3 regions of the Paenarthrobacter sp. NPDC057981 genome follow, and region 2 is predicted to be linked to each of the others. Evidence: predicted binding sites of a transcription regulator. Region 2 holds the regulator's gene; each other region holds the start of a gene.

What was found. The regulator LexA, encoded in region 2, represses DNA repair genes until DNA is damaged. The targets are predictions, from matches to a motif close to TCGAACANNTGTTCGA.
Region 1: a site for LexA is predicted at 3,594-3,609, ahead of ACFVSI_RS04680 (shikimate dehydrogenase). Genes of this name have one in related genera too.
Region 3: a site for LexA is predicted at 2,410-2,425, ahead of ACFVSI_RS10815 (LexA family protein). Genes of this name have one in related genera too.

What each region holds. Positions count from the first base shown of each region.
Region 1 covers NZ_JBHVQI010000002.1:327,021-334,341, forward strand. Annotated here, with positions in the region: gene ACFVSI_RS04665 (FG-GAP repeat domain-containing protein) at 1-1,045, shown strand, start outside; gene ACFVSI_RS04670 (MFS transporter) at 1,197-2,519, opposite strand; gene ACFVSI_RS04675 (IclR family transcriptional regulator) at 2,721-3,491, shown strand; gene ACFVSI_RS04680 (shikimate dehydrogenase) at 3,701-4,618, shown strand; gene ACFVSI_RS04685 (bifunctional sugar phosphate isomerase/epimerase/4-hydroxyphenylpyruvate dioxygenase family protein) at 4,618-6,489, shown strand; gene pcaH (protocatechuate 3,4-dioxygenase subunit beta) at 6,531-7,321, shown strand, end outside.
Region 2 covers NZ_JBHVQI010000013.1:47,509-54,829, forward strand. Annotated here, with positions in the region: gene ACFVSI_RS13180 (histidinol-phosphate transaminase) at 1-555, opposite strand, end outside; gene ACFVSI_RS13185 (LysM peptidoglycan-binding domain-containing protein) at 635-994, opposite strand; gene lexA (transcriptional repressor LexA) at 1,341-2,084, shown strand; gene ACFVSI_RS13195 (ATP-dependent DNA helicase) at 2,089-4,149, opposite strand; gene hflX (GTPase HflX) at 4,142-5,704, opposite strand; gene ACFVSI_RS13205 (class I SAM-dependent methyltransferase) at 6,216-6,830, shown strand; gene dapF (diaminopimelate epimerase) at 6,811-7,321, opposite strand, start outside.
Region 3 covers NZ_JBHVQI010000009.1:91,934-99,254, forward strand. Annotated here, with positions in the region: gene ACFVSI_RS10800 (hypothetical protein) at 1-327, opposite strand, end outside; gene ACFVSI_RS10805 (hypothetical protein) at 327-641, opposite strand; gene ACFVSI_RS10810 (Y-family DNA polymerase) at 673-1,971, opposite strand; gene ACFVSI_RS10815 (LexA family protein) at 1,964-2,395, opposite strand; gene ACFVSI_RS10820 (hypothetical protein) at 2,571-2,921, opposite strand; gene ACFVSI_RS10825 (MarR family winged helix-turn-helix transcriptional regulator) at 3,022-3,600, opposite strand; gene ACFVSI_RS10830 (MFS transporter) at 3,792-5,099, shown strand; gene ACFVSI_RS10835 (family 78 glycoside hydrolase catalytic domain) at 5,163-7,321, shown strand, end outside.

The DNA.
Region 1 (7,321 bases), on a different contig from region 2:
GATCGGCTCGGGGTGGAACGGCTTCACCAGCATCACGTCCGATGGCTCCTTCGGGCTCCTTGCGCGGACAAGCGACGGCACCCTCTACCAGTACCCCGGCAACGGTTGGGGCGGCTTCGTGCCTCGCACCACACTCGGAAGCGGTTGGAACACGGTGGGCGACATCGTCAGCGGACAAGACTTCACGGGCGACAAGAAATCCGACGTCCTGACAGTGACGTCGACCGGAACCATGCGCCTCTACCCAGGCAACGGCTCCGGCTTTGCCGACCGCCTGGCCATCGGCGCCGGCTGGAACCAGTTCAGCCAGGTATGGGAAGCAGGGGATTTCGACGGCGATGCTGTCGCGGACATTCTGGCCCGTGGCGCCGATGGGGCGTTGTGGCTTTATCCGGGCAACGGTTCGGGCAGCTTCCGGCCTCGCGTCCTGGTCGGAACGGGCTGGAATGCCTTCAACACGGTGCTCAGTGCCGGAGATTTCGACGGCGATGGTCACCCGGATCTTGTGGCGAGGACAGCCGACGGGGTGCTGTGGATGTATCCGACTGACGGCCACGGCCAGTTCCTGCCGCGGAAGCAGATCGGTGTGGGCTGGCAGGGTTTCAATGAGTTGCTGGCCCCGGGGGACTTCAACGGTGACGGGAAAGCCGACCTCGTGGCCCGGGCGGCCAATGGCAGTTTGTGGATCTATCCGGGTAACGGTTCGGGCGGTTTCCTTCCGTGGAAGCAGATCGGCACGGGCTGGGACGTATTTGATTCCGTTGTCCAGGGCGGGGACTTCAATGGCGACGGCCGGGAGGACATCATGGCCCGGGGAACAGACGGGACGTTGTGGCTCTACCCGGGCAACGGCAGTGGTGGCTTCCTGGCACGGGTGGCCCTGGGAAGCGGATGGAACACCCTCAGCTCGTTCGCGGCTTTGGGCAATGCTTTCACCGGAACGGGTAATCCGTCGGTGGTGGGTGTTGCAGGCAACGGGGTGCTCCTCCTGTACACGGGAACGGGCCAGGGAAGTTTCCAGTCCGTGGTGCTGGATCCCCGGTAGGCAGCTACCGACCGGGTGAATCTGCGGGCAGCGAAAAGCCCGGCATGTCGGGGAACATGCCGGGCTTTCCGTTTGTCGTCACCAGTGTGCACCAGTAGGGTGTGCGCTCCCAGGAACCGGGAAGGAGCGCTCCTCCAGGTGAGGCGCAGGCCTACTTGTGCAGGCCGAGCTCTGCCGTCGGGATCTTGGCTGATTCGCGTGCGGTCAGGGCAGAGATAGCCGCGATCACGCAGATCACTCCGCTGAAGATGGAGATCTGGACCCAGCCTCCAGCCTTCGTTCCACCCATTGCCGTGACGATGGCCGGCGCGAAGCCTGCCATCAGGAAGCCCAGCTGCGTGCCGATGGCCAAACCTGAGAAGCGGACCTTGGTGCTGAACATTTCACCGTAGAAGGAAGGCCAGACGGCGTTGGCTGCTGCGTAGCCGAAGGAGAAGAACACTACCGAGACCAGGAACATCAGCGGCACGTTGCCGCCTTCCAAGGTCAGCAGGAACACCGGCGTCATGATGGCGCTGGCCACGGCACCGTAGATGAAGACGGGCTTGCGGCCGATCCTGTCCGCGAGCATGCCGAACAGGGGCTGGGTGCCCAGGGCCACAACGTTGGCCGCAACTACCAGCCACAGGGTGATGGTGCTGTTGACGTGGGCGACGTCCTGGGCGTATTTGATGGCCAGGGTGCCGAAGACGGTACTGACGGCAGCGATGAAGGCACAGCAGACAACGCGGAGAACGTCGCGCCAGTGCAGCTTCAGGAGGTCGGCGATGGGGAGCTTGGCGATCTGGTTGTTCTTCTTGGCTTCGGCGAATGCCGGCGGCTCGTGCAGGGTACGGCGGATGAAGTAGGCAACCATGACCACCACTGCGCTCAGCCAGAACGGGATACGCCAGCCGATGCCGTACTTGATCTCGTCGGGGAGTGCCACCACCGGAATGAAGACAAGCGCGGCCAAGATCTGACCGCCTTGGGTGCCGGTGAGCGTCCAGGAGGTGAAGAAGGAGCGGCGATTGTCCGGAGCGTGCTCCAGCGTCATCGAGGATGCACCGGCCTGCTCGCCGGCAGCGGAGAGGCCTTGCGCCAGGCGGGCGAGGACCAGCAGGACGGGAGCCCACCAGCCGATGGTCTTGAAGTCCGGCAGGCAGCCGATGACGAACGTGGCTGCACCCATGAGGACCAGAGTGAACATGAGGACCTTTTGGCGCCCGATCCGGTCACCGAAGTGGCCCAGGATGATTGCTCCCACCGGACGTGCGACGTAGGCAAAGCCGAAGGTCGCGAACGACATGATGGCTGCGTTGGCGTCTGCGTCCGGGAAGAAGACGTGCGGGAAGATCAGCGCTGCGGCGGATCCGAAGATGAAGAAGTCGTAGTACTCAACGGCGCTGCCAAGGAAGCTGGCCAGGGCGGCTTTCTTGGGAGTACCCGTTGTTGATGCAGTGCCGGGCGTCGCTGACGGCATTGTTTGGCTCATGGGAGGGTTCCTTCTGTGACAACGGTGTCGCGGGTGAAGCTGGAGGGAGTGGCGAGCGAGGTGCGGCTGGCCTTCTCCGAAAGTAACCACATGGTGAGAGTTACTTGTGCAATACAGCAATAGTGGCTGTGAGAGGGGTCACTTGTCAATACTTGTCGCCACCATCTAGAAATAGCTCTCACTATGTGAGAGCATCGAAGCATGAGTGTGAAAGAGGACACAAAGACCGACATGGTCGGCAAAGCCCTGAGCCTGTTGGTGCTGCTCGGCAACGAGCCAAAAGGGGCAAGCGCGGCCGATCTTGCGCGCAGTGCGAACCTGCCATTCAGTACCACCTATCGCCTATTGGGTTCCTTGACCCGCGATGGCTTCGTGGATTACGAGCCTGATGGCCGGCGCTACCACCTGGGTTTGCGGGTTTTCCAGCTCGGGCAGCGGGTTTCCAACCACCACGGCTTCGCTGCCACGGCTCTTCCGGTGTTGCAGCGGGTCACGGAGCGCACTCATGAGGCAACCATTCTCTCGGTCCGCGACGGCGACCATCACCTGACGGTCAACAAAGTCGATGGCCCCAAGACCTTCCGCGTGACCAGTGACCCCGGGCATCTTGGTGCCTTGCACACAACGTCGGTGGGCAAGGCGATCGTGGCATTCGAAACCGAGCTGGAGCGCAAGCGGCTCCTTGAGGAACTTCCCCTCGACGCTCTGACCGAGCACTCCATCACGGACCGTGACAAGTTCCGGGAGGAAATCGAGCAGGTCCGCCGCCAGGGGTATGCCGTGATGGACGAGGAAAACGAGATCGGCATGCGCGCCGTCGCCGTGCCGGTCCTCAACTCGCAGGGTCACGCCTTCGCCTCGCTAGCGACGGCGGTGCCGGTGTTCCGCCTGACCATGGAGGAACTCGTCGCCCACGTGCCCACGCTCCAGGAAGCCGCGGCTGAACTCGCGGCCCGCCTGCCCCAGCGCTGACCCAACTAGGGGACAGCAGGTGTCGCAATGAGCGCCCATTGGAGCGTTTGCTGTCCCCTAGTTGGGTAGGGGGCGGGGGTGTGTGCGTCAAATGTTCGCGATAAGAACAAGCGTGCGGAGTATGAACAACTGTAGTAATCTGGATAACACCGCGGGCGAAGCGTCCCTGAAACGCCGACCCGCGGGACTGAAGTAAAAGGAGCTTGAGGATGAGCAACCGAGCTGAATCCGTTCTGGTGGGCCTGATTGGTGAAGGCGTCATGCCCTCGCTCACTCCGCCCATGCATGAACGCGAGGCCGATGTGCAGGGCCTTCGCTTGCTGTACCGCCCCATCGACCTGCTGGAACTCGCATTGCCGGCCACCGCCGTCGGGGATCTCCTCACAGCAGCCCAGCGGATGGGCTTCAACGGCCTCAACATCACGCACCCCTGCAAGCAGTTGGTGCTGGGGCACCTTGACGAAATTTCCGACGACGCCGCCCGCCTGGGTGCCGTGAATACGGTCCTGATCCAGGACGGCCGCTTCATCGGCCACAACACAGACTTTTCCGGCTTCGGTTCGGCGCTCGCCGACGGTCTGCCCGGAGCCAAGCTGGACCGTGTCGTCCAGTTGGGTGCGGGAGGTGCCGGTTCCGCCGTCGCCTACGCGCTGCTCAAGGCCGGGGTAAAGACCCTGGACCTCGTTGACATGGACACCGCCCGGTCGAGTGAACGCGCAGCGGAACTTTCAAGTCTCTTCCCTGACGCTACCGTCACGCCGCGGGGCCTGGACGAGTTGCCGGAGCTGATGCCCCTTGCCGACGGACTGGTGCACTGCACGCCGGTCGGCATGGCCGCGCACCCTGGCCTCCCGCTCGATATCGGACTCCTGGAAACCCGCCATTGGGTAGCAGACATCGTCTACCGCCCCATCGAGACGCAACTGGTCCGCGAAGCGCGCGCCAAGGGTTGCGCAGTGCTCGACGGCGGCCGTATGGCGGTTGGCCAGGCGGCCGACGCCTTCAAACTCTTCACCGGAAGGGACGCCGACCGCGATCGGATGCGCACGCACTTCCTGGAACTGATCGCCCTGGAAGACGCTGCAGCCTCGCTCACCGCCGGCCCCCTCGCTAAGGCGGCCCACTAATGCGTACCGGAATCGCCACCGTCTGCCTGTCCGGAACCCTGAAGGAGAAGATGCAGGCCTGCGCCATCGCGGGCTTTGACGGCATCGAGATCTTCGAACAGGACCTTGTCACCTCGTCGCTCAGCCCTGAAGATGTGCGCAAAATGGCCGCAGACCTCGGCTTGGGTCTGGACCTTTACCAGCCGTTCCGGGATTTCGACGGCGTCACTCCGGACCTGCTGGAGGCAAACCTCAAACGGGCGGAGGCCAAGTTCAAGCTGATGGCCCGCCTTGGCATGGACGCCATCCTGGTCTGCTCCAACGTGGCCACGGCCACCATCGACGATGACCAACTGAGGGCGGAACAGCTGGCCGAACTTGCCCAACTGGCGGGGGACCACGGGGTCAAGGTTGCCTACGAGGCCTTGGCCTGGGGCAAGTACGTCAACGACTACGAGCACGCCCACCGCCTGGTCGAGATGGTGGGCCACCCCAATCTGGGCACGTGCCTTGACTCGTTCCACATCCTTTCCCGCGACTGGGACACCGCACCGATCGAGGACATCAACGCGGAGAAGATCTTCTTCGTTCAGGTAGCGGATGCCCCCAAGCTCTCCATGGATGTGCTGTCCTGGAGCCGCCACTACCGGGTTTTCCCCGGGGAGGGCCAGTTCGAGCTCGCCAAGTTCATGGGTCACGTGGTCCGTGCGGGCTACACCGGGCCCGTCTCCCTGGAGGTCTTCAACGATGTGTTCCGCCAGTCGGACGTGGAGCGGACGGCCGTGGACGCCATGCGCTCACTCATCTGGCTGGAAGAACAGAGCGCCAAGTGGCTGGCCAGCAGCCCGGCGGCAGGCACGGCAGAGACCCAACAGAACTCCCGCCGTCGTTATCCCATGGAACTGGCCACGCTGCCCAAGGTGAACGAGCCCGCCGGGTTCAACTTCGCCGAGGTCAAGGCCGACGACACGGCCCAGCTGGAGAAGCTCCTCGGGCAGCTCGGCTTCGAATTCGAAGGCCGGCACCGCACCAAGGACGTCCAGCTGTGGACCATGGGCCAGGCCCGCGTGATCATCAACGAGCAAGCGGCCTCGCACACGGAACCGGCTATCGCCGCTTTGGGGTTCGACGTCGACTCTCCAGTAATTGCCTCGGCCCGCGCCCAGCAGCTCAAGGCCCCCGTGGTCGCCCGCAAGGTGCAGGCGGACGAGGAAGTGTTCCAGGGCATTTCCGCGCCGGACTCCACCGAGATTTTCCTCTGCCAGGGAAACCCGGACGGTACGGCTGCTTGGACCCACGAATTCGGCGAAGGGCTGGAGCACCCGCGTGCACAGCAGAACGCCGTCATCGACCATGTGAATCTGGCCCAGCCGTGGCAGCACTTCGACGAGGCCGTCCTCTTCTACACCAGCGCGCTGGCCCTGGAACCGCAGCCGTTCGCCGAGGTTCCCAGTCCCAGCGGCCTGGTTCGCTCGCAGGTCATGGAGACCAGCAACGGCGCGGTTCGGTTGGTCCTGAATCTGGCACCTGTGCAGCAGGGCGAAAAAGCACGCAAAACGTACCAGGAACACATCGCGTTCGCAGTGGACGACCTCGTGGCAACAGCCCGGTCAGCACAGGAGCGTGGCCTCGAGTTCCTGCAGATTCCGGCCAACTACTACGAGGACCTGGATGCGCGGTTTGATCTTGAACCCGGCTTCCTGGCCACTCTCCAGGAGCTCAACCTCCTGTATGACCGGGACGCCAACGGCGAATTCCTCCACTTCTACACCGCCACAGTGGGCAGTGTGTTCTTCGAAATGGTGGAGCGCCGCGGCAACTACGACGGCTACGGAGCCCCGAATGCACCCGTCCGCCACGCCGTCCAATACGACTCACTCCACCGGGCATAGCCGCCCCATCCAGTAGAAGAATCCATAGAAAGGAGCCGGTTGTGCCGCAAGACAACACCGCACAAGCTCTCGAATCCGAGGAACTCGTGCCGCCAGCTGAGCCACACGCCGCGCATGAGTCCAAGAAAGTGGAAACGCAGGCGGACCTCAGTGCTGAGATCAAGTCCATCGGAGACCGGTACGCCGAGGCCTTGAAGAACGGCAGGGCACCGGAAACCATGCCGCGCCTGGACTACGCGCCCTACCGCAGCTCCATCCTGCGCCACCCCACCAAGAGCCTGCACCACGCAGACCCGGAAACCATCGAGCTGTACTCGCCGGCATTCGGGCACCAGGACGTGCACGCACTGGAATCAGACCTGACCATCCAGCACAACGGCGAGCCGCAGGGTGAGCGCATCATCGTTGCCGGCCGCGTCCTTGATGGCGACGGTCGCCCGGTCGCCGGTCAGCTCGTGGAAATCTGGCAGGCCAACGCATCGGGCCGCTACATCCACAAGCGCGACCAGCACCCCGCCCCGCTCGACCCCAACTTCACCGGCGTCGGACGCTGCATCACGGGCGCCGACGGCTCCTACTCCTTCACCACCATCAAGCCCGGCGCGTACCCGTGGAAGAACCACCTCAACGCCTGGCGCCCGGCCCACATCCACTTCTCCATGTTCGGCTCGGAGTTCACCCAGCGCATCGTCACCCAGATGTACTTCCCGGGCGACCAGCTCTTCCCGCTGGACCCCATCTACCAGTCGATCGTGGACCAGGACGCCCGCGACCGCCTGGTGGCGCAGTACGACCACGAGCTGACCAGCCCCGAATGGGCCCTCGGCTACAA
Region 2 (7,321 bases):
GTACACGGCCTCAACCACGTCCAGGCCCAGACCCGTACCGGTTGGATTATTCGGCGAGCACAGGAAGACGATGTTGGCTTTGGTCTCACGGACCTGTTCCGCTGCCGATTGGGCATCGAGCCCGTAGTCGTCGGCACGAACGCCACGGATGTACTCGGTGTCCGTTCCGCTGGCCAGCAAGGGGTACATGGAGTACGTCGGAGGGAAACCAAGCGCTTTGCGCCCCGGACCGCCGAACGCCTGGAGAATCTGTTGCAGGACTTCATTGGAGCCATTGGCGGCCCAGATATTGTCGGCAGAGAGGCCGTGGCCAAGGTACTCAGCCAGGGCTACCCGAAGGTCGGTAAATTCACGGTCCGGATAGCGGTTCAAGCCTGTGGCGGCTGCTGCAACTGCCTCTGTTATGGCCGCCTGCACATCGGCAGGGACGCCATGGGTGTTCTCGTTGACGTTGAGCAATACGGGGACATCAAGCTGCGGTGCGCCGTAGGGGCTCAATCCACGCAGGTTGGTCCGGAGGGGAAGTCGGTCAAGTCGCTCAAGCTGCTCACTCACTACAACAGTTTAAGGGGCCACCGCGACTGCTGAGTAACTGTGACGTCCAGGGCAGGAAACAGGCCCGTGGCGCCTGCCGTCAGTGGGCAGGCACGAACAACTGCTGCCCAGGAAGAATGCGGCCACCGCGGAGGTCATTCAACTGGATGATTTCGGCAATGACCTCACGCGGGTCCCGCTCCGGCGCCGCAGCACCTGCGATACCCCACAGGGACTGGCCAGGTTGGACGGTGACGGACACCGCAACCGGCGGCTGCAACTGCGACTGGGAGTCGGAGGCCTTGGCGGGGGAAGTGACAACTCCGGCCAAACTCAGGAGGGCAGCCACCAGGAGCATAGCCGGGATGCCGAAGAAGACCATGCGGCCGCGGCGGGTGAGGCGAAGGCGCGCGGGAGCCTGCGTGGTGCGGAAATCAGCGAACGAAGTTATTGCGGACATGAGCTGAGCCCTTCTGAGCTATTGCGCTGCTCCGGGGCCTCCGGAGGAGCGCTGCCAATTCATTGTGTTCCTCCCGGCGGCACCGGATGTTCGAACGAATTGTTCGAACATCCACTGCCAACGCGAGGTTTTTAGAACACATATTCGAACCTTGCTATGACATTTTTAGCACTTATCAACGAACGGTGTCGAGACTCGCTAGAACAAATGTTTGATAAACGCCCGTGCCTGCCCTACGTTTGAGTGAAGAAACAGCACTGTTTCAGTGGAACAGGAGGGTCTGACATTTTTTCCAGGCCCTGCATCCCCGGCTCTCCTGGGGGCGGAAGGAAAGGCATTGGCGAACATGGCAGCGAAAGCCACAGGCGGCGGGGCACCCCTGCGAAGCCAACAGCCTCAAAAGACTCCGAAGAGCCTGACAGTTCGTCAGAAGAAAATCCTGGAGACCATCCAGCGCTCCGTCAATGACAACGGCTATCCGCCCAGCATGCGGGAAATCGGCGACACCGTAGGACTGGCCAGTCTGTCCAGCGTCACGCACCAGCTGTCCCAGCTGGAAAAACTCGGCTACCTCCGCAGGGATCCCAAGCGGCCCCGGGCCATGGAAGTGCTGATGCCTCTGACCCTTGACGGCGGTCCGATCCCGGGCGTCGAAGCCCCCGCAACGCTGCGGAGCGCGGGCGGCATGGCCGTCACCGAGCTGGCAAGCGCCAGCGACACCGCCATGGTTCCCTTGGTGGGCCGCATTGCGGCAGGTGGTCCGATCCTCGCCGACCAGACCGTGGAGGACGTGCTCCCGCTGCCCAGGCAACTTGTCGGACATGGTGAGCTTTTCATGCTCAAGGTCGCCGGCGACTCCATGATCGATGCCGCCATCTGCGACGGCGACTGGGTGGTTGTCCGCCGTCAGAACGACGCCATCAACGGCGACATCGTGGCGGCGCTGCTCGATGATGAAGCCACCGTGAAAACGTTCCGTCAGCGGGATGGCCACACCTGGCTGCTGCCCCAAAACACCCAGTACGAACCCATCCTCGGCGACCAGGCCACCATCATGGGCAAGGTTGTTTCCGTACTCCGCTCGATCTAGCCTGTCAGGCCTTCCGCGCGGATCCCAGGCGCTCCAGGACTCCGCGTACCACCGAACGGTCCGTCGTGGCCCAGAAGGGCGGCAGAGCGGCCCGCAGGAACCCTCCATAGCGTTCTGTCGAGAGCCGTGAATCCAAGACGGCCACTACCCCCTTGTCCCCCGTTGAACGGATCAGGCGCCCCGCGCCCTGCGCCAGCCGGATGGCGGCGTGGGTAGCCGAAACTGCCATGAAGCCGTTGCCGCCGGACTGCGCCACCGCACGGGAGCGGGCCGTCATGAGCGGATCATCCGGTCGCGGGAACGGGATGCGGTCGATGACCACGAGACGGCACGACCCACCCGGCACATCCACACCCTGCCACAGGGACATGGTTCCGAACAGGCACGTATCCGGTTCATCGGCGAATTGCTTGACCAAGGCAGCCATGGTGGACTCGCCCTGGCAGAGAATGTCAACGTCCAAGCGGAGGCGCATGGCATCGGCCGCCTCTTCGGCTGCCCGCCGTGACGAGAAGAGGCACAGGGCTCCCCCGCCCGATGCCCGGATCAAGTCTTCCAATTCATCGAGGGCTTCAGGCGATGTACCCCGGCCGGGCTTAGGTAGGTGCTTTGCCACATACAGCACACCCTGTTTGGGGTAGTCGAAGGGCGAACCAACGTCGATCCCCGTCCAGCTCGGGGCGCCGTCGCCAATCAGGCCCAGCCCTCCCGCGGCCGGCTCGAAAGCGGAACCGATGGCCAGTGTCGCCGAAGTCAGCACCACCGTGTGTCCTGCGAACAATCCTTCGCGCAAGCGTCCGGCCACGCTCAGGGGCGCGATGTTGATGAGCGCCGGAGCAGTGTCATCTGGTTGTGAGTAGCCCTGCTGAGGGTCGAAGGTGCTGTTCCGGGAGAACCAGACGACTTCCCGGTTTTCCTTGGCGGCAAGCATCCGCTCACACAGCTCGAGGATGAGCATGAGCCGTGAGCGCGCCAGTTGGCGGCCGCCGTCGGCTGCGTTGGATGCATCAGTCTTCGAATCCGACAAAGCGGCGCGGGTGGCGTCCCGCAGCTGGTCGAGGCAGTCAAGCTGTTCATCATTCAGGCCACTGGGCAGCAGTCCGTTGGGAACCCCCGCAATGGCCATATCAAGGCGGTCCGAGGCAGCGTTGAGGGCATCGACCGTAATCGCGGTGTGTTTGCGTGCACTGGAGGCTGCCGCATGGACCATGGCCACGGACAACTGCCCGGTGACGGCCCCGGTCACGCGGTCCTGCAGTTCGTGGGCTTCGTCAACCACCACGACATCGTATTCGGGCAGGACGGCCAGTCCTTCGAAGGCACTGACGGCCAGCATCGCGTGGTTGGTGACGACGACGTCGGCCTCAGCGGCCCGTGCCCTGGCCAACTCGCTGAAGCACTCCTCCGCGAGAGGGCATTTCTGCGCTCCCAGGCACTCCATGGACGTTACGGATACCTGTCGCCAAGCCCGGTCCGTGACGCCGGGCATCAGTTCGTCGCGGTCTCCCGTGGCAGTCTTTTCAGCCCATTCACGGAGGCGGACCACTTCCTTGCCAAGCTGTGATTGCGGCCCTCCCATGGACGCCGCGAAGTGCGGAACACTGGTGTCCTCTCCCAGCGAGAACAGTTGCCCTTCCGATGGCTCTTCACTGGGAAAGCCGCCCTCGAGCTTCTGCAGGCACACGTAGTTGGCACGGCCCTTCACGAGCGCCACGTTGACCGGCCGCTCGAGTGCGGGGTTGATGGTCTCCAGCAACCGCGGCAGGTCCCTGCCGACAATCTGGGTCTGTAGAGCCAAGGTGGCGGTGGACACGAGCGTCGGTTTGTCGCTGTCCATGGAATGTGCGATCAACGGAATAAGGTAAGCCAAAGACTTACCTGTTCCCGTTCCCGCCTGGACCAGCAGATGCTCTCCGTTTTCGATGGCCCGGGTGACGTGCTTGGCCATCTCGTGCTGGCCGGCACGGCTTTGGCCGCCCATGCCGGCCACAGCCCGGTCCAACAATTCGAGGGTGGCCTTTTCCCCCACCGACTCGACGGCGTCCGCCGCCACCTTCTCAACCATTGCTGACGAATGACTCCAGCTCGGCCGCCAGTCCTTCACGGACCATGACCACGATGCGTGTGCCGTTTTCCTCGTGATCGATGCTGAGTATTTCCGAATCTGAACTGTGCAGCTTGCTGATCAGCTCGCCACGATCGTACGGAATCAGGAGCTCCAGCCGCACACCCGGGCGCGGAATGGACTGGCTGATCTCCTCCAGCAGTTCAGCGATTCCCTGGCCCGTGCGGGTGGAAACCACAGCGTGGCGGGGTTCCTTCTGCTTAAGCCGTTCCACCACGAAGGGGTCTGCCACATCCACCTTGTTCAGGACGATGATTTCGGGAACCTTGCGGGCATCCACCTCGGAAAAGACAGCCCGCACTGCGGCGATCTGCCCCTCGGGGTCCGGGTGCGAGGCGTCCACGACATGCAGAATGAGATCCGCGTCAGCCACTTCCTCCAGTGTCGACCGGAAGGCCTCGACCAGCTGGGTTGGCAGGGAACGCACGAAGCCCACGGTATCGGCCAAGGTGTAGCCGATGCCATCCGGGGTTTGCGCTTTACGGACGGTCGGATCCAACGTGGCGAACAGGGCATTCTCCACCAGGACACCGGCGTCCGTCAGACGGTTCAACAAGGACGACTTACCGGCGTTGGTGTACCCGGCGATCGCAACCGACGGAACCGCATTTCGACGGCGGTTGGCACGTTTGGTCTCGCGGGCCGGCTTCATCGCGGCGATTTCACGCCGCAGCTTGGCCATGCGGGTGCGGATTCGACGGCGGTCCAGTTCGATTTTCGTTTCACCGGGACCACGCGAACCCATGCCGGCACCGGCACCACCTACCTGGCCACCGGCCTGGCGGGACATGGATTCACCCCAACCACGCAGGCGTGGAAGCAGGTACTCCAACTGGGCGAGCTCCACCTGGGCCTTGCCTTCGCGGCTCTTGGCGTGCTGGGCGAAGATGTCCAGGATGAGCGTGGTCCGGTCGACGACCTTGACCTTGACAATGTCCTCCAGCCCGCGCCGCTGTGACGGGGCCAGTTCGGTGTCGACGACGACGGTATCGGCACCCGTGGCGGCGACGATGTCTTTGAGTTCCTGCGCTTTGCCGGAGCCGAGGAAAGTTCCAGGGTCCGGCTTCGTGCGGCGTTGAACCAAACCGTCGAGGACTTCCGAGCCTGCGGTTTCTGCCAGGGCCGCCAGTTCACGCAGGGAGTTCTCCGCGTCGGCCAACGTGCCTTCTGTCCAAAGGCCGGCCAGGACGACGCGCTCAAGGCGCAGCTGCCGGTATTCAACTTCGGTGACGTCTTCGAGTTCGGTGGACAATCCTGCGGTACGGCGCAGGGCGCGGCGTTCAGCGAGGTCTTCCTGGTCGCCGTCGAAAATGCTGTGCTCTTGGTCCAGGGTTGAAATGGCCTGCGCCTTGCCGAACACGCCGTTGGTGTCTTGGTCATCGGACGCCTGCGCGGGGACATCCTTGGAAAGAATCCGGTCGATGACGGCCTGGATTTGTTCAGGACTCATGTCCTGGGCGTCGGAATCGGATCCGGAGTGCTTCTGGGTGGTCATGGTCTCCTTAGACTGTTCGGCAATTCCAGAATAGTGCTGTTTGTTGCTGGATGGGGCGCTCTTCGCGCTGGGCTGACCGGCTTGGGCCAAAATGGTCTCCTGTGTGCTGGACGCCGATGGCTCACTGGGCTCTGGCGTCGGTGATCTGGTGGATCCGCGGGAAGGCCCCGGCGTGTCGGAAGTCCTGGTACTGCCCCACAGGATCTGCCGTCAAGCGATGTGATCCTGGAAACAGGGCGGGGAGCGATCTTCTGAGCGTCCGGCGCCACGGAGTCGTGGAGGCGGACTGTTGCCGTTGGGACCTGCCGGGCGGAAAGGCCGTGAGCCGGGCATTGAAGCCGAGCTGGGCCTGCATCGCGGGCGGTGCCGTCGAACGCCTGGAGCCCAGGCGCGGATTCGGCTGATTACTCAAAGATCAAGAACATGGATTAAATACTATCAGCCGTGTCAAACCAACCCTGGTCGCATGACAGTTTCCCAAGGCGCCGATAGCCAACTAATCTGGCAAATTATGGAGTCTGCACACTATTTCACCGCCCAACCGGCTGGACCGTTCACCCGCAAGCCGATCACGGTGGAGCTCGCCGGGGCTACGCGCCACCTGCAGACCTCCTCAGGAATCTTCAGCCCCGACGGCATCGACAAAGGTACGGCGATCCTCTTGTCCGAGGTCCCGCCCCCGTCGCCCCGTGGCAACCTTTTGGACATCGGCTGCGGTTGGGGCCCCATTGCCCTGACCCTCGGGCTGAAGGCACCGAATGCCCGCGTCTACGCCGTGGACGTCAACGAGCGCTGCGTGGTGCTGACCAACGAGAATGCGGCCGCCCTTGGCCTGGACAACGTGACGGCAAGCTTGCCGCATGAGGTGGACCCCGCCGTCGAGTTCGACACTATCTGGTCCAATCCCCCGATCCGCATCGGCAAGGACGAGCTGCACTCCCTGCTGCTCACCTGGCTGCCCCGCCTCGCTCCCGGCGGCAACGCGTGGCTCGTGGTTCAAAAGAACCTGGGTTCGGACTCCCTGCAGCGTTGGCTGGCAGCTGAACTGGACGAGTCGTTCACGGTTTCCCGTGAAAGCACCTCCAAGTCCTTCCGGATCCTTCGCGTCAGGAAAGCGTCCCGCTAGCCACAATGACGGCAGGCCCACTCAGCTCTACGTGCTCACGGCCAGCTGCGCCGGGGAAGAATTTCACACCAACGACGCCGCCAGGAACCTTTACATGCCAATCGTTGGGAGCCGTGCTGCCGGCCCAGTGACGGATCGCCACTGCCGCTGCACAGGCTCCGGTGCCGCAGGACTGGGTCTCCCCCACGCCGCGCTCGTGCACGCGCATAGTGATGGTTCCCACTCCGTCCTCCACCAGCGGTTCGGCGGGGACGACGAATTCAACATTCGTGCCATTGACCGGTTTGGGATCGACCACGGGGGCTTTGAACAGCTGTGTAGCCGAGAGCTCACTGAGTTCAGCCAAAGCAACGACCGTGTGCGGGTTGCCCATGCTGACCGAGAGGCCGGGCCGGGCCACTTCGAGGCCGTCGGCGCTGACCAAGGCATCCATCGCCTTGCTCGTTGCCTCGTCAGGGAAGATGAACTCCCAAGGACCCATGTCCACGGCG
Region 3 (7,321 bases), on a different contig from region 2:
CACCGGGCGGCGACCGTCCAGGGCGGGGGAGGGGACCATCATCCACAGCGCGAAGTAGTTGTGGGGGATCCGCAACTCCAACGCCCGTTCGAACAGGCCCGTCACCACGGGGTTCAGGGACAGGTCGGCCCGGAACTGGTACCCCGGGCAGAAGGTCCCTTCGTCGTCGATGAATATACGGACCAGCTGCTGCAGGAGGGGTTCGGGATCCTCGTGCACGGCCGCGAGCCGTTCCCGGACTTGTTCCAGGCCGGGCAGGCCGAATTCGTCACGGGTCCGGTTCCAGAGCTGGTCCGGGATGGGGGAGCGGTACAGGTTGGCCGGCACTAGCTGATGGATTCGATCTGCCACTGCGTGGCCAAAGGGTCCCGCCGCAACGTGAACGTGCGCAGCTCCGCACCGGCGGACGGGAGCGTGGCCTGGACCTGCCAGTGTTCAATGCTGACGAGATCACCCGTTCCGACGGCGGCGCGGTTCCGGGTTTCCCACCAGGAGTCCCTGCTGAACCAATGCGCGGTGTGCACGTCGGGGTCGACCATCCAGATCCGGCCGTCGTGACGGATCGCGATGGGTGTCCCGTCGGGGCTGAACCGGACGTCGACGTTCTGGCGGGTTTGTGGTTTTTCGGGGGCAAGAGTCATGGGTGGACTCTCCTTTCTTACGTGGCGCCGGTCAGGCGGCTTTGACGAGGGGAAGTTCGTCCCAGTGGGTGGTGTACCGGGGGGAGAGCATGTCGCGTTTCATGGACCAGTCCGGCCCGCCCTTGATCCCGGCATGGCCCAGGCCAATGGATCCGCGACCGTACCGTTTGGCCACGTCTTCGAGCAGGATCCCGATGCCGCGTTCTTCGTGCGGGTTCTCGAACAGCTCCAACGGTTTCTGATTCCCGGACGGGCGCAGGTCGGTGACCATGATCCCGGCCCGGACGTACTTCACACCCTCGTGAACCTGGGGCAGGAGGGCGTGGGCTGCTTTGGTCAGGATCACCGGGTCCGCGGTTGGCATCGGCAACGCCAGGCAGACCGAGGGGAAGGATTTTTCATTCGGGTTGAAGTGCGAGGTCGCCGCGAACGCGGTCAACACCTTCGCTTGCAGGTCGTGTTTGGCAAGGCGGGCACTGGCCATTTGCGCGTACACGCTCATGACCTGCCGCAACCCCGCCGTCGTCGTGATCGGTGTCGAGAACGAGCGGGAGAAGATCAGCTGGTCCCTCCCTACCCGTTCCTCTTCCATCGGGATGCAAGGGGTGCCTTGGAGTTCCAGGACGGTGCGCATCATGACAATGGAGAACTTGTCCCGGATCGCGACCGGGTTGGCCCGGGCAAGGTCGGCGATGGTGAAGATTCCCATCGCATTCAGGCGCTGGGTCAACCTGGTGGCCACACCCCAGATTTCGATCACTGACAACCGGGCCATCAGCGCTTCGCGCTGCTTTTCGGGTACCGATTCCCACCGGCACACCCCGCCGAAGGCGGGGTTGTTCTTCGCCCACTTGTTGCACAGCTTCGCCAGCGTCTTCGTGGGCGCGATACCGACACAGACCGGAACGCCGACGTTCCGCCGGCACGCGGCCTTCATCTCCCGCCCCATTCGCAGCAGCTCGTCCGGTTCGCCCTTGACCCCCAGGAAGGCTTCGTCGATTGAGTAGACCTCCAACCAGGCCGAGTAGCGGCCCAGCAGCTCCATCACCCGGGAGCTGATGTCGCCGTAGAGTTCGTAGTTGCTCGACAACGCCACCAGACCCCATTCCTTCGCCCGGGGCCGGAGCTTGAACCATGGCTCGCCCATGGCAATGCCCAAGCGTTTGGCTTCCGGAGACCGGGTGACCGCGCAGCCGTCATTGTTGGAGAGCACAATGAGCGGCTTACGTTCCAGGGCCGGGTTGAAGGCGCGTTCGGCCGAGGCGTAAAAGCATTTCACGTCCACGTGTGCGATCTCCTGCATCCGTCGCATCACCGCGGGCTTAGACATGGTGCAGGCACCTCGTGGCCACGCCCCAGATCGTCAGATCCGACAAGGCCGGAACCCTAATATCCGGGAAGCGGGGATTGTCGGCCTGCAGGACCACCCCTGTGGCTGTGATCCGCAGCCGTTTGATCGTCAGTTCCCCGTCCAGGACGGCCACGACGACCGAACCGTCCTTCGGTTCCAGTGCCCGGTTCACCACGAGCTCGTCGCCGTCGCTGATCCCGGCCTGCTCCATGGACTGCCCGGTCACCCGGACGATGAACGTGCTGGTCACGTCCTTGACCAGGTGGGCGTTGAGGTCGATCCGGCCGTCGAAGTAATCCTGGGCGGGTGACGGATAGCCGGCGGCCACCGCTACCGGTGCCACCAGCACCGTCACCGCAGAGAGTCCCGCATCTATCACACGGGGGCCAATTATCACGCCCACAACACACCTTTTATTCGAAATTATGTTCGATTAACTATAGTCTCGTGCTCAGACATTTAAAGCCGCCCAAGGGGCGGAGTGGACGGGTTGCACACCAATGGGGACAGCTTTGAGCTGTGCGGAGGGCTCCACCTGACCCCAATGGGCACAACCCGTCCACCGCGAGAATGAGGCGTTAGCGGCCGCGGAGATGCGGCGGAAGTTCGACGTCGGCTGGGTCCAGTTCCGGCCGGACCCGGAGCAGGGACAGCGGGTGACGGAAAGACTTCCCGCTCCATGCGACGTCGGCGGCGACCTCGACCACGATCGGTTCCACCAGTGTCAGATGGACCGGGCCTTTGTCCTTGCTGAATCTGTTCAGCGAGGTCTCGCTGATTTCTTCCGGCCAGGGATGACCTGGCTGCCCCGGGCGAAGGTGCCGGCCCAACTCCCGGCCTGCCCGCGTGGAAAGGACCGTGGAGCGGCCCACGATCCTCAGAATCGCCGCGACAGGCAACCCGACGATGATCGCCTGCGGCAGCGTCACCGGACCGATGACCGCCGCGCAGACGGCATCAAAAGTGCTCTTCGTTGCTGAACGAGCCTTTTGTGCCCTGAGTGACGAGGGACGCGATGCCGCGTTGTAGCTATTTTGCGGCGGCGATTTCGGCCAGGACGTCGGACGGACGTGGGAAGCCCAGGGCGTCGGCTGTGGCGGGCGGCAGGGTGGCTCCGAGGCTGGCGGTGAATCGGGCGAGGAGGCGCTGGAAGGTGGCGAGGTCGTCGTCGCTCCATCCATCGACAAGCCGGGCGGTCTGGGCGTTGTCGTATTCGACCAGAGCGCGTCCGATTTCCCGGCCCTTTGGGGTGAGAGCCAGGAGGACGCCGCGGTCATCGTCGGGGTCCGGGATCCTGACGGCGAGGTCTTCCTTGGCGAGGCGCCCGGCGATTTTGGTCATGTTTGAGCGGCCGGTTTGGATCGCGTCGGCGAGCATGGTGGGGCGCATCGCTCCGCGGAGGGCGAGCTGGTTGACGACGAGGAAGAGTTGCATGTCGTCGCTGGGGAAGTCGATGGCGGTCATCACTTGGCGGCGCAGCTGAGGACTGTCAGCCAGGTGGGTGACGGCACTGAAGGACACGAGCAGGTCCATCGGGTGGCGTTCCAGCACAGGCGCCAGGTCAACGTCCTCGCGGGCGGCGAGTTGTCCTGGATCCGGTCGCGGCATGTCACTCCTCCATCTGTGTTCTTCCAATCTATGTCACCACACGCCACGTTCCCAGACCATGTATTTCCAAAAATCAAACAAGTATTTTACTTTGGACAATACTGTGCTTTCATTGTTGATGGTCGAACGACGTGTCGGCCGTCACAACCCGGGTTTCGAGACCCGTGGCTTTTGCTTCAAAGGAGAAGACAATGACTGAACAGAAAACCCGGCGGCAGCCGGGTCCTTGGCGGGTTGCTGTGGTAGCTGGCATGGCGTCGTACATCGACGCCGCGGCCTTGATCAGCTTCGGAATTGCCATCGTGATCTACCAGGCCGCTTTTGGGCTCGCGGCGGATCAGGTCGGCGTTCTCGCCGGCGCCATCACTTTCGGTGTGGCAGTGGGTGCGCTGGCTGGTGGGCGGCTGGGCGACCGGTTCGGGCGCCGTCCGGTGTTCTCGGTCACGATGCTGATGATCATCGGCGGGGCCGCGCTGCTGGTCACCACCGATTCGTTCGTGCCCCTTTTGGTCGGCACGCTGCTTGTGGGTGTCGGCACGGGTGCTGACCTGCCGGTCTCGCTGTCGACTATTTCCGAGGCCGCTGACGACGAGAACCGTGGCCGTATGATCAGCTTCTCCAACGTGCTCTGGATCGCCGGCGTCCTGGTCGCCATCATCTTGTCCACGGTGGTCGGCAATCTCGGCCGGCTGGGCGGACAGATCCTTTTTGCACACGTTGGAATCGTCGCTGCCGTCGTGCTCATCGCCCGGTTGAGCATTCCGGAATCGCTCGTATGGCTGGCGGCCAGGGAAGAACGGGCGAAGGGCCTGCACACGGCCCGGGCTTCACGGTCATCTGTCAGCAGCCTGTTCCGAAAGCCCTACCGTGCCCCGCTGATCGTGCTCGTGGTCTTCTACTCGCTGGTCAACCTCGCCGCGAACACCGGTGGCCAGTTCGGCACCTACATGCTGGTCAATTACGCCGGGCTGGATGTCTCATCCGCGTCCCTGTTCGGCCTGATTGCCATGCCGGTGCTGATGCTGAGCTACTTCTGGTTCATGCGTGTCGCGGACGGGCCGCGCCGCTTCACGTACTTCACCGTGGGCGCCGTCCTGTATGTGGTGAGCCTGCTGGTCCCGGTGATCTTCGGCTTCTCTGCCACCACGTACATCGTTTCCGGCGTACTCGGTGCTGTCGGAGCGGGATTCGCTTTCGAAACCGTCATGAAGGTTTGGGCCCAGGAATCCTTCCCAACACTCATCCGCTCCACCGCCCAGGGAACCATCCTTGCAGTGGCCCGCTTCGTCGCCGCAATCCTGGCCACGTTCACGCCGATGCTGCTGACCTCCGGCCCCAGCGCCCTGTACCTGTTCCTCGCCGGCGTGACCGCGGTCGGCATGGCCGTGGCCTGGTTCGGGTTCCGCAACCGGGACCAGCACAACGAGTTCGACACAGAACAGCTGACTGACGGCACCGCCGCTGCCGCCCCGGCAGCGTCGTCGGCGACATTCCACTGACTTTCCATCCACCAAAGCACGACCGCGGCCGGCCGATCCTGGCACCGCATCAAGGAGAACACCATGTCGAAAACGCAGGCAGCTGAGCCGAAATGGATCACCGGCCCTGTCCCGGAGACCCCAGCGGACTACACCGCGCTGTACCTGCGGGGCTCACACACACTTACCGGCCAGGTCCGCCACGCCCGGGCGCGTGTCAGCGCGCTGGGCTGGTACCGCTTCTTCGTCAACGGCACCGACCAGACCGGAGCAGCGCTCGTCCCACGGTGGACTCCGTTCGATCAGTACATTGAGTACCAGGACTACGACATCACCGAGGCTCTGCGCGAAGCCCGCAACACCTTCGCGATGGCTGTTGGTGACGGCCGCTTCCGCGGCCGCATCGGAGGCTCCAGCCGGCAGGCGGTCTATGGAGACCGCCTCGCGGGCTACGTCACCATCGACATCGAATACACCGATGGTTCCCGCGGCACGTACGTTTCGGATGAGACCTGGTGGGCCGGTACCGGACGGATCAGCACCACCGACCCGATGCACGGCGAGCACGTGGACCTGCGCATCCCGCAGGACGACTGGCTCACCGCAATGAACGCGCCGGGGCGCTTCACCGCTGCGCAGGTTCTTGACACTGAACGAACCCTGATTGCCGAAGAAGTAGCCCGCGTCCAGCAGATCGATACCTTAAAACCGGTCACCATCACGCGGACACCGGGCGGGAAGCAACTCTTCGATTTCGGGCAGAACGCCGTGGGCGTCGTCCGCCTCCGCCTCAACGGTCCAGCGGGCACGGTCGTTCGGCTCACCCAAAGCGAAATCATCGCCGGCGACGGCGAAGTGGATGTGAAGTACCTGGCAATTCCGCCACTGGTCAAACCCTGGTCGCAAGCCGACCAGGTCATCCTCGACGGCACCGAGACGTGGTGGCAGCCCTGGTTCACCATCCACGGCTTCCGCTATGTCCAAATCGAGGGACTGCCCGGAACCCTGACCGCCGACGACGTTCAATTTGTGGTCCTTTCGACCCAACTCGAGGAAACAGGGTCCTTCGCATGCTCTGATGCACGCCTGAACAAGCTGTACGAAAACGTCCGCTGGTCGATGCGGTCCAACTTCACCGACACCCCAACGGACTGCCCCACCCGGGAGCGCTCCGGCTGGACCGGCGACATCCAGGTGTTCGCCTCCGCCTCCACCGCTTACGCGAACGTCGCCGGATTCCTGCGCCGCTACCTGCGGAACCTCGCCGCCGAGCAGCTCCCGGACGGACGCATCCCGGTCGTCATCCCGGCCGAAAGTTCCGAGTTCTCCGGCGGGCTGTCCAAGTTCTTCACCATGCTCTCCAGCTCTACCGGGTGGGGCGACGCAAGCGTGCAGCTGCCTTGGGTGCTCTACCAGTACTACGGCGACACCGAAGCCCTGGAAATGGCTTACCCCGCGGCCGCCCGCTGGGTGGACCAGATGATCAACCGCGCCGCGCAAAAGAGCAGCATAAGACGCCGGGGCAGGCTCGGCACCGGCAAACCAGACCTGGAAAAATACATTCTCGACACAGGGTTCAACTGGGGCGAATGGCTCCGCCCCGGCGAGACCTTCCTCAGCTCCGCCCTGGACTCGAACTTCCGCAGCGGGCCGATCATCGCCACCGCCTACCTGGAACACTCATCCAGGCAACTTGCCGAAATCGCCGCACTCCTGCACCGCGACGGGGACGCCGCCCGCTACCGGGGCCAGGCCGAAAAGACCCGCGAAGCGTGGCGGGCCGCCTTCCTCCGGCAGGACGGGCGGATCGGGACCGACCGCCAGGACGACTACGTCCGCGCGATCGCCTTCGACTTGCTCAATGACAACGAAAAACCCGCCGCAGTTACCCGCCTGGTTGAGCTGATCGAGAAGGCGGACAACCACCTCGCCACCGGATTCCTGTCCACGCCGATGCTGCTGCCCGTCCTCGCCGACAACGGGCGGGCAGACGTTGCCGCACGGCTTCTGATGCAGACAACCAGCCCATCCTGGCTCTACCAGGTCGAACAAGGCGGCACGAGCACCTGGGAAACCTGGGAAGGTTACACCAAGAAAGGTGACGCGAAAGCAAGCCACAACCACTACGCCGTCGGGTCCGTGGCCGGTTTCCTCGTGGAACGCCTCGCCGGCATCGCGCCCGCAGAGCCAGGCTACAAAGTCATCGACATCCGCCCCATCCTGCTTGAGGGGATCAACCACGC